DNA from 2 places in the Pseudoalteromonas sp. Ps84H-4 genome. Region 1 is predicted to be linked to the other one. Evidence: predicted binding sites of a transcription regulator. Region 1 holds the regulator's gene; the other holds the start of a gene.

The links. Region 1 encodes ArgR, which controls arginine synthesis, uptake and breakdown. Its sites were predicted from a motif close to ANTGAATANNTATTCANT; they were not measured.
Region 2: the regulator ArgR is predicted to act here: its motif matches at 1,669-1,686, upstream of argA (amino-acid N-acetyltransferase).

Annotation. Positions count from the first base shown of each region.
Region 1 covers NZ_JAMXSK010000002.1:244,332-249,995, forward strand. Annotated here, with positions in the region: gene NH454_RS03575 (Fe(3+) ABC transporter substrate-binding protein) at 1-297, shown strand, start outside; gene NH454_RS03580 (iron ABC transporter permease) at 369-2,003, shown strand; gene NH454_RS03585 (ABC transporter ATP-binding protein) at 2,000-3,043, shown strand; gene NH454_RS03590 (Dyp-type peroxidase) at 3,105-4,004, shown strand; gene argR (transcriptional regulator ArgR) at 4,001-4,468, opposite strand; gene mdh (malate dehydrogenase) at 4,695-5,630, shown strand.
Region 2 covers NZ_JAMXSK010000003.1:178,469-184,132, reverse strand. Annotated here, with positions in the region: gene NH454_RS05505 (DUF3083 family protein) at 1-190, shown strand, start outside; gene argA (amino-acid N-acetyltransferase) at 265-1,605, opposite strand; gene sucD (succinate--CoA ligase subunit alpha) at 1,801-2,673, opposite strand; gene sucC (ADP-forming succinate--CoA ligase subunit beta) at 2,673-3,839, opposite strand; gene odhB (2-oxoglutarate dehydrogenase complex dihydrolipoyllysine-residue succinyltransferase) at 4,017-5,528, opposite strand; gene NH454_RS05480 (2-oxoglutarate dehydrogenase E1 component) at 5,532-5,664, opposite strand, start outside.

The sequences.
Region 1 (5,664 bases):
AACTTTCCAAACCAAACCAATCGTGGCTCACATATTAATGTTTCGGGTGTTGTTATGACGCGATACGCTAAAAATCCGGAAAATGCCTTGAAACTGATTGAGTATATGACCGACAATAAAGCGCAAAATATGTATGCTTCGGTCAATATGGAATACCCTGTAAAGCAAGGGGTTGCATTGTCTGAGATGGTTGCGTCATGGGGTGAGTTTAAAGAAGATAGTCTTGCTCTTGATGAAATAAGTAAATACCGTCCTGTTGCGTTAAAGCTTATTGACGAAGTAAAGTTTGACTTATAACGAGGTTTTTCCTCGTCTTTTATAAAAGCTGTTTTTTAACAGCTTTTATTTTATCTGGTATTAATCCACTTATGCATGTGAAGTTTTCGTTGTCGCGTTGGCAAGTATTGGCTTGGCTAATCGGTTTGCTACTTGTTACGCCGCTAGGTTTTTTATTGTTTGAATCTCTGCAAGGTGGTTCGGATGTCTTTCAGCATTTATTCGATACTGTTTTGTGGGACTACACGCGTAATACCCTTGCACTCATAGCTGGGGTTGGGCTATTGAGCTGTGTTATTGCGCTGCCGCTTGCGTGGTTGACTGCGTACTGTGAATTTCCTGGTCGAAAACACTTTGAATGGGCACTGATGCTGCCTTTGGCAATGCCAACTTATCTCATTGCTTATGTTTATACGGACTTACTTGATTATGCTGGGCCTGTGCAAATTGCGCTCAGGGACTGGTTTGATTGGCAGTCACCCGATGATTATTGGTTTTTTGATATTCGAACTTTGCCGGGTGCAATTATTATGATTGCATTAGTGCTGTATCCGTATCTTTATCTTATTTTTAAAACGGCCTTAAGAGAGCAATCTTTTAAATTAGTGCAAGCTAGTCAGTTAATGGGGTTATCGCCATTACAAAGCTTTTTACGGGTAAGTTTACCGCTTGGTCGAGGGGCAATTGTGGCAGGAGTTACGTTAATCAGTATGGAAGCTATGGCTGATTTTGCCACTGTTAATTACTTTGCAGTGAGCACACTAACGACCGCTGTTTACGATACCTGGCTTGGCTATTATTCATTAACCGCTGCGGCAAAAATATCAGGCATTATGCTGCTTATTTTGTTTCTCACTATTATGGTTGAGCGCTTTAGTCGTCGTAATCAAGCTGTGTATGAACGCCAGTCGAGCATTAACAGCGCAACTTTATATCGCTTTAAAGGTAGCACAGCATGGGCTGCAAGTTTAGTCTGCACAGTTGTGTTGGTACTTGCTTTTGTCTTGCCAGTTGGAGTGCTTGTTAAATACGCCATTGTTTATGCGGATGAAGCATGGAATGGGGCATTTTTTAATTATGCTTGGCAGAGCTTTAAAGTCGCCATTGCTGTCAGCCTAGTGACAATCCTTCTTAGCTTGTTGGTACTGTTTTATCAGCGTATTGCTAAACAAGCGTATCCACTCATTCCGGGGCGTTTAGCAAGTACGGGTTATGCGCTACCGGGTACGGTACTGGCGATTGCGGTATTGTTACCACTAACACAAATTGATGATGCACTTAATCAATGGCTTGAACCAATAGGTTTATCGCCGGGTTTACTTCTGAGTGGGACATTATTTGCGATGATTTTTGCGTATATTGTGCGCTTTTACGCGATTGCACATGGCGCCCTTGAAAGCAGCTTTTTACGTATTAGCCCTTCTCTTGATATGGCAAGTCAATCTATGGGTAAAAGTGCATTTCAAACCTTGTATAAAGTACATCTGCCTTTACTTAAACGCGGCATTTTAACCGCTGGGCTTCTGGTATTTATTGAATGTATGAAAGAGCTACCCGCGGCCTTGTTATTACGACCGTTTAATTTTGAAACTCTTGCAACTCATGTTTTTCAATATGTTAGTGATGAGCAGTTAGAGTTAGCGTCTATCTCAGCCCTGTTTATTGTGTTAGTCGGGCTTATTCCTTTGTATTTCGTTAATCGTTCGATGGAGCAAAATCATTCATGAGTCATTTGATAATTAAAAATTTAGCTTATCAATACAATGGCACTAAGGTATTGGATGCGCTTAATTTGAATGTTGAACAAGACGAAATCGTTTGCCTGCTTGGGGCAAGTGGTTGCGGTAAAACAACGACTTTAAAAGCGATTGCCGGAATTATTGAGCCCTCACAAGGTTTTATGAGCATTGATTCGCTTGTCGTTAATGACGACAAGCATTTTGTTGCACCAGAAAAACGTAATATTGGCATGATGTTTCAAGATTACGCGTTATTTCCTCACTTATCGGTGAGCGACAATATTGCATTTGGTTTAACCAATATGAGTAAGTCGCAAAAGCGTGAGCGCGTGGATGAAATGCTGAGCTTAGTTAAGTTAACTGGCTGTGCAGAACGTTATCCGCATCAATTATCAGGTGGTCAACAACAGCGTGTTGCAATTGCTCGTGCGCTTGCTTATAAACCCAGCTTGTTATTACTTGATGAGCCATTTTCTAATATCGATACGCAGGTTCGCTTTGAGTTAATTGCCGACATCCGCCGTATCATTAAAGCTCAGCAAGTATCTGCAGTGTTTGTTACCCATTCGAAGGAAGAGGCGTTTGCGTTTGCTGACACCTTGGCTGTAATGTATGGTGGAAAAATAGCCCAACAAGGCTCATCAGAACAGTTATTTAGCCAACCTAACTCAAAGGAGGTTGCAGAGTTTCTTGGTACAGGCATATACTTAACGGCGAAAGTCTTAACGCCAACTGAATACGAAACGGCGTTTGGTGTAATACATTCACTCACAGTAAATAACAGTGCTCACAAACAAGGGCAAGTTTATGTACGGCCTCATTATATTCAGTTATGTGAAGCTGATCAGAGTGATGAAAATAGCCTGACAATTTTGCACAGACGCTTTATAGGCACACGTTATGTTTATCGTGTGAATATAGCGGGGCAGGAGTGTGAAGTCGCTGCAGAGCAAGACCGCGTGTTTGCCGTTGAGCAGCCTGTAAAAATAAAAATAATGCCGCACACAGTCAATTTTTTTCATGATTAGTACTGCTTAACAATCTTGAATTCTTGGCTAGGTGCAAATAACGAGAAGCTAAGGATTCACTATGGCGCAAGCGCAATCTGGGATTTGTGCTGAAGCAAACTTACATGGTTTGCACCTGTTTTTTAATGTTTATGATGGCCATGACGAGTCATTACGTAAAAAGCTAAAACGCGTGAGCGTCATTCAAGATGAGTTTGCGGATCAGTTCTCAGAAGCCATGCTGTCGTGCGTGGTTGCGCTTGGTGCGCAATATTGGCCGCATATTTTGCCTGAGTTTATTCCAAGTCAATTACAAAGCTTTCCTAATGTGACTCATAGTGAACATGTTATGAGTGCACAGCCATTTGATTTATTTGTACAAATTCGTTCAGACCGTGAAGATGTTAATCATCTTTTTGCCCTACAGATCCTGAAATTATTTACGCCAGATGTAGAGCTTGTGGAGCAAGTGCGTAACTTTCGTTTTTTAGATGGCCGCGACTTTAACGGCTTTATTTATGCGGGTGACACCCCTCATGGTAGACAAAAACGCAGTACGGCATTGATAGACAGACCGGGGCATTTTGAAGATCAAGGCAGCTACATTCATGTTCAGCGCTTTGTGCACGATTTAAGTGTTTGGCAACATTTGTCGTTATCAGAGCAAGAGCAAATTATGGGGCGTACTCGGCTTGATAACACCTTAATTATGCCTGCACTCGAAACTAGTCATGCAGTTCGTAGTGAACTAAAAGATGAAAATGGCCAGCCGTTGATACTTAATCAGAGCATGCCGTTTGGTGATGTTCATAAGCAGGGTATTTTAATGGTGTCATGTGCCGCGCAAGGTGATGCGTTTGAGCAGGTATTAAAGAGTCGCTTGGGGCAGGGCGATTGCTACGACCATTGGCTTGATTTTACTCAAGCCGATATGGGGTCGGCGTTTTTCGCCCCGTCAGTAAACTTTTTGAAGCAGCTTTAAACTGTATCGAATAAAGTGCGCACGCGATCAAGCGTGACATCTATTTCAGAAATCTTTGCAGGAGCGATAAAAATTGTGTCGTCACCTGCAATTGTACCAAGTACCCCATCAGCTTTACCTAATGAGTCTAGTAAGCGCGCGATAAGTTGTGCTGCACCTGGGCTGGTACGAATAATAATCATCATTTCGTTATGCATAATATCGATAACGAGTTGACGCAATGGGCTTTTCGCTGTTGGTACTCCCATTTCAGCGGGTAAGCAATACACCATTTCTTGTTTTGCATTACGGGTGCGTACCGCGCCAAACTTACTTAACATGCGAGAGACTTTACTTTGGCTTATGTTGTCGAAGCCTTGATCTTTTAATGCTTCGACAATCTCACCTTGTGAGCCGAAGTTTTCTTCTTTTAATAGCGCTTTGAACGCTTTGATTAGTGCTTCTTGTTTGTCTTGTGGTTGCATGTTGCCGTATCTGTAGTCATAAAACGTGAAGTAATTCTACACAACTCTGCATACTTATGCAGTACTAGTTTACATTTCTCGCCCTAAATGCTGTGTGTTTACAGTATAGTTTACAACTATGGTCGAAATTATACGCGAAATAAGCAGGATAAATTTGTTTTTAGTCGCTAATTTCATTATCTTTAGGGCCACAAATATTTCCTACCTCAAATTACGGAGAATTCCAATGAAAGTTGCTGTTTTAGGCGCAGCTGGCGGTATCGGCCAAGCATTGTCTTTATTATTAAAAACAAGTTTACCTGCAGGTTCTGAATTATCATTATACGATGTTGCCCCTGTTGTTCCTGGTGTAGCGGTTGATCTTTCTCACATCCCAACAGACGTTAAAGTTGAAGGTTTCGGTGCTGATAACCTAGACGATGCTTTAGCTGGTTGTGATATCGTTCTTATCCCAGCGGGTATGCCGCGTAAGCCGGGTATGGACCGTGCGGACCTTTTCAACGTAAACGCAGGTATCATCAAAACATTAGCTGAAGGCATCGTTAAAAACTGTCCTAAAGCGTTAGTTGGTATCATTACTAACCCAGTAAACGGCACTGTGCCAATCGTTGCTGAAGTATTCAAAAAAGCGGGTACTTACGATGCTGGCCGTGTATTCGGTATCACAACACTTGACGTGATCCGTTCAGAAGCATTTGTTGCTGAACTTAAAGGTTTAAGCGCTACTGACGTTAAAGTTCCAGTGATCGGTGGCCACTCAGGCACTACAATCCTTCCTCTTCTATCTCAAGTTGAAGGTGTTACTTTCACTGACGAAGAAGTCGCAGCATTAACTCCACGTATCCAAAACGCAGGTACTGAAGTTGTTAACGCTAAAGCGGGTGGCGGTTCAGCGACTCTTTCAATGGGTGCAGCAGCAGCACGTTTCTGTATGTCTTTAGTTAAAGGCTTACAAGGTGAAGAAGTGGTTGATTACGCATACGTTGCAGTTGAAAACGGTGACGCAGCATACTTTGCACACCCAGTACGTTTAGGTAAGAACGGTGTTGAAGAAATTCTTTCTTACGGTGAATTAAGCGCTTTCGAAGAGCAAGCTAAAAACGACATGCTTGAAACGCTTAATAAAGACATCCAAGAAGGTGTTGATTTCATCAATGGTTAATTTCGATAGATGATAGGTGCTATTAAAGCACCTA
Region 2 (5,664 bases), on a different contig from region 1:
AAATCAACTTGTTGATTCTCTACATTTTGTGATTGCCGCAGCCGATAAAGACAAGCATGACATTGGTTATGGTAAGTTTATGAATCAAGTGCAAAGCGCAATTAATGAAGTAACTGACGAGCTGGCCTTTAATCCAACGCGCCAAGATTTACGTGTGCGCTTTTATCAGCACATTAACTATGAGTATTAATTAAATACAATATATAGAATTAGAGGTGACGCACATGCGTCACCTTTTTTATAGCAACCCACTCAGTTGTCCTATCAACGGTTTTTACTTAGTTTAGTAAGGTCCAGTCGCAGTACTTTAGAACGGCGCTCATAGTTATACAGTGCCTTTTTCTTCGCCGGTAACTCATCAACGGTCACCAATTCAAAGCTTTGTTCTAAAAACCAATGAATACTGCGTGTGGTTAAAGCGAATAAATGCGAGTAACCAGCACGTTTAGCTTTATTAATAATAAAACGCAGTAGGTAACTCCCTCTATCTGCATCTCGGTATTGTGGATGAACAGCCAGACTTGCAAACTCCCCCACTTGTTCTTCAGCAAATGGGTATAAAGCGGCACAGGCGATAATTAAACCATCACGCTCAATGACAGTAAATTGCTCTATTTCTATCTCAAGCTGCTCTCTAGAACGCCTAACTAAATAGCCCTGCTCTTCAAGCGGTCTGATCAGATTAATAATCCCGGTAATATCAGATATTGTTGCACTACGTAACTGTTCGGAGCTTTGCGGCGCGATTTGCGTACCAATGCCATCTAATGAGAAAAGCTCTTGTAATAATGCGCCATCTTCTTTGTAACTAACTAAATGACAACGATGTACGCCGCCACGACATGCATCAATGGCCGCTTGTAAGAATACCGTTGCACTTAAACATGAATCAGGTTGATTACGGTAGTTTGCTAAGACAGATTCTGCCTCATTTGGCATAAGCTCGGCAATTGCTTCACCGTTTTCATCCAAGATACCGGCCTCTTTACAAAAACCGAGCATTTTGTCAGCGCGCAGTTTTAATGCAACCTGAGTGGCAATTTCTTCAGCAGTTAAATTAAAACTTTCACCTGTCACTGAGGCGGCAATCGGACCAAGTAGTACGATACTGTTATTGTTTAATTGATGACGAATCCCTTCAACATCAATACGTCTTACACGGCCTGAGTGATGATAATCAATGCCTTCGTCAACTCCTAAAGGCTGAGCGATAACAAAATTACCGCTGACCACATTCAAGTATGAGCCAGTCATAGGAGTACTACTTAGCGAGGTCGATAAACGTGCAGTAATATCGAACTGCATTGCACCCGCAACTTTCTTTATTACATCAAAAGTCGCGTTATCAGTAACACGTATTTCATTATGAAACTGACTAGTTATGCCAAATTCTTGCAGTGCCGCATTGAACTGTGGCCTTGCACCAAACACTAAAACAATTTTGATACCTAAGCTCGTTAATAATGCAACATCATTAATGATGCTACGACAACCTGGCTGATCAATTGCTTCTCCGCCGAGCATTACAACGAAAGTTTTACCTCGGTGAGCATTAACATAAGGAGTTGACTGGCGAAATCCATCTACCAATTCTGTGGTACGCACGTGATATTTACCTTTTTTAATAACAGCGTTTTATATAAAAACAAATAAACAAGGTATCAGTGTATGGAATTTTTATTCACAAATAAAGCATTATTATTCTTAATTTAAAGCTAGAATTTTCGTGCACAAACTAGGAAACTCTCAGATACAAAAAAGGCCCGCATAAGCGAGCCTTTTTTAAGAGATTAAAACTGATTACCAGCCTGTTTTCTCTTTAAGTGCAGCACCGATGTCAGCTAGTGAACGTACAGTTTTTACGCCAGCAGCTTCTAATGCAGCAAATTTCTCATCAGCAGTACCTTTACCACCTGCGATGATTGCACCTGCGTGACCCATGCGCTTACCTGGAGGAGCCGTAACACCTGCAATGTAAGAAACAACTGGTTTAGTCACGTTGTGCTTGATGTATTCTGCAGCTTCTTCTTCTGCAGTACCACCGATTTCACCGATCATTACGATTGCTTCAGTTTGCTCGTCTTTTTCGAACATTTCTAAAACGTCGATGAAGTTAGTGCCAGGGATTGGGTCACCACCGATACCAACACATGTTGATTGGCCGAAACCAGCGTCAGTAGTTTGTTTAACCGCTTCGTAAGTTAAAGTACCAGAACGTGATACGATACCTACTTTACCAGGCTTGTGGATGTGACCAGGCATGATACCGATCTTCGTTTCACCCGGAGTGATAACACCTGGGCAGTTAGGACCGATCATACGAACACCAGTTTGCTCAAGCTTAACTTTAACGTCAACCATGTCTAGTGTTGGGATACCTTCAGTGATACAAACGATAAGCTCGATGCCAGCATCGATAGCTTCTAAGATTGCATCTTTACAGAAAGGTGCTGGTACATAGATAACTGATGCAGTTGCGCCAGTTGCTTCAACAGCGTCACGTACTGTGTTGAATACTGGAAGACCAAGGTGCGTTTGACCGCCTTTACCTGGGCTTACACCACCAACCATTTGTGTACCGTACTCAAGCGCTTGCTCAGAGTGGAAAGTACCTTGGCCACCTGTGAAACCTTGACAGATAACTTTTGTATCTTTATTGATTAATACAGACATTATTTGCCCTCCGCAGCAGCAACAACTTTTTCAGCTGCGTCTGTTAGTGATTCAGCAGCGATGATGTTAAGGTCAGAATTAGCAAGTACTTCACGACCTAGTTCAGCGTTAGTACCTTCTAAACGTACTACTACAGGAACGTTTACGCCTACTTCTTTAACTGCGCCAATGATACCTTCAGCGATCATGTCACAACGTACGATACCACCAAAGATGTTAACTAAAACAGCTTTAACGTTGTCGTCAGATAAGATGATCTTGAATGCTTCAGATACACGCTCTTTAGTAGCACCACCACCAACATCTAGGAAGTTAGCTGGCTTACCACCGTGTAGGTTTACGATGTCCATAGTACCCATTGCAAGGCCTGCACCGTTAACCATACAACCAACGTTACCGTCTAGTGCAACGTAGTTAAGCTCGAAGCTTGCAGCGTGAGCTTCACGTGCATCTTCTTGTGAAGGATCGTGCATTTCACGGATTTTAGGTTGACGGTAAAGCGCGTTACCATCTACACCGATTTTACCGTCTAGACAGTGAAGGTTACCTTCGTCTGTAATTACTAGCGGGTTGATTTCTAATAGTGCGAAATCGAAATCGTTGAACATGTTAGCAAGACCCATGAAGATCTTAACGAACTGTTTCATTTGAGTAGGGTTTAAACCTAGTTTGAAGCCTAATTCACGAGCTTGGTATGCTTGTGGACCAACTAGTGGATCGATCTCAGCTTTGTGAATTAGTTCTGGAGTTTCTTCTGCAACTTGCTCGATTTCAACACCACCTTCAGTAGATGCCATGAAAACAACTTTACGAGAAGCACGATCTACTACAGCGCCAAGGTATAATTCGTTAGCGATGTCAGTGCAGCTTTCAACAAGGATTTTAGCTACTGGCTGACCATTTTCGTCTGTTTGGTAAGTAACTAAGTTTTTACCTAACCAGTTCGCAGCGAACTCTTTTACTTCGTCGATTGTTTTAACTAGCTTAACACCGCCAGCTTTACCACGGCCACCTGCGTGAACCTGTGTTTTAACAACCCACATATCACCGCCGATTTTCTCAGCAGCTGCTGCAGCTTCTTCAGGTGTATCGCAAGCGAAACCTTGAGAAACTGGTAAACCATATTCGGCAAAAAGTTGTTTTGCCTGATACTCATGCAAATTCATGATGCTTTATCCAATTTTTTATACTAAAAGAGCTGAATATTTATGCAAAATAAACAGCTATCCCAAATTGCGCACTTAGTATAAATCCCAAGGCTCCACATGAAAACCCCAGTTAGACCAAAGGCGCAAAAAAAAAGCTGTGAACAGGGTTCACAGCTTAGTTTTTATACAACCAGATTAAACATCTAGTAGTAAACGAGTTGGATCTTCAAGTAACTCTTTAATTGTTACTAGGAAGCCTACTGATTCTTTACCATCGATTTGGCGGTGATCGTAAGATAACGCTAAATACATCATTGGTAAGATTTCAACTTTACCGTTAACAGCCATTGGGCGATCTTGGATTTTATGCATACCCAAGATTGAAGACTGTGGCAAGTTGATGATAGGTGTAGAAAGTAATGAACCGAATACACCACCGTTAGTAATTGTGAAGTTACCACCAGTCATATCTTCGATAGATAGTTTACCGTCACGACCTTTAAGTGCTAATTCACGGATACCTTTTTCGATTTCTGCCACTGATAGCTTGTCACAGTCTTTAAGAACTGGTGTAACAAGACCACGTGGAGTTGAAACCGCAATGCTGATGTCGAAGTAGTTATGATAAACGATATCATCACCATCGATAGATGCATTCACCTCAGGGAAACGCTTAAGTGCTTCAGTAACTGCTTTCACGTAGAAAGACATGAAACCTAAACGGATACCATGACGCTTTTCGAACACTTCTTGATACTGCTTACGAAGATCCATGATTGGCTTCATGTTAACTTCGTTGAATGTAGTTAACATTGCAGTTGAGTTTTTCGCTTCAAGAAGACGATTAGCGATAGTTTTACGTAAACGTGTCATAGGAACACGTTTTTGTGTACGGTCACCCATAGGTGCTGCTGGCGCTGCTTCAGCTTTTGGTGCTGCTGCAGGTGCTTTTAAGAAAGTATCGACATCTTCTTTAGTCACACGGCCGTTTTTGCCTGTGCCTTTGATTTTAGATGCATCAAGACCTTTTTCAGCGATTAAACGACGAACTGATGGTGTTAACACATCAGAGCTATCATTTGATTCGCTTGCAGTAGCCTCTTCAGCTTTTGCTGCAGGTGCTTTAGCTGGCGCTGCGCCTGCTTTAACTGTACCAATTACTTGCTCACCAAGTACTGTTTCGCCTTCAGCGTGAATGTGCTCACCCATGATACCGTCTTCTTGAGCAACCACTTCAAGAACAACTTTATCAGTTTCGATATCAACTAGGTTTTGATCGCGAGTTACCGCTTCACCTGGTTGAACATGCCAAGTAGCAATTGTCGCGTCTGCGACTGATTCTGGAAGTACAGGTACTTTAATGTCCACTTCTTTACCTTCTGATGCTGGTGCTGATTGCGCCTCTGGCGCGTCTTCTGATTTTGCTGGTGCAGATTCTTTGGCAGAGTCGTCACTTGCTGGTGCAGCATCTGCATCACCAAGTAATGCAATTACTTGCTCGCCAAGTACCGTTGCACCTTCTTCTTGTGAAATTTCAGTGATTACACCATCGTTTGGTGCAACAACTTCTAAAACAACTTTATCTGTTTCGATATCAACCAAGTTTTGGTCGCGGCTTACTTTGTCGCCAACACTTACGTGCCATGTTGCAACAGTAGCATCAGCAACCGACTCAGGAAGTACAGGAACTTTAATTTCTGTGCTCATTGCTTATCCTTTCTTTTCAATAGTAAGCGCGTCTGCAACGAGCGCTTGTTGTTCTTTATTATGCACTGACATGTAACCACACGCTGGTGATGCTGATGCTTTACGACCTGCGTAAGTTAATTTAGCACCTTCAGGA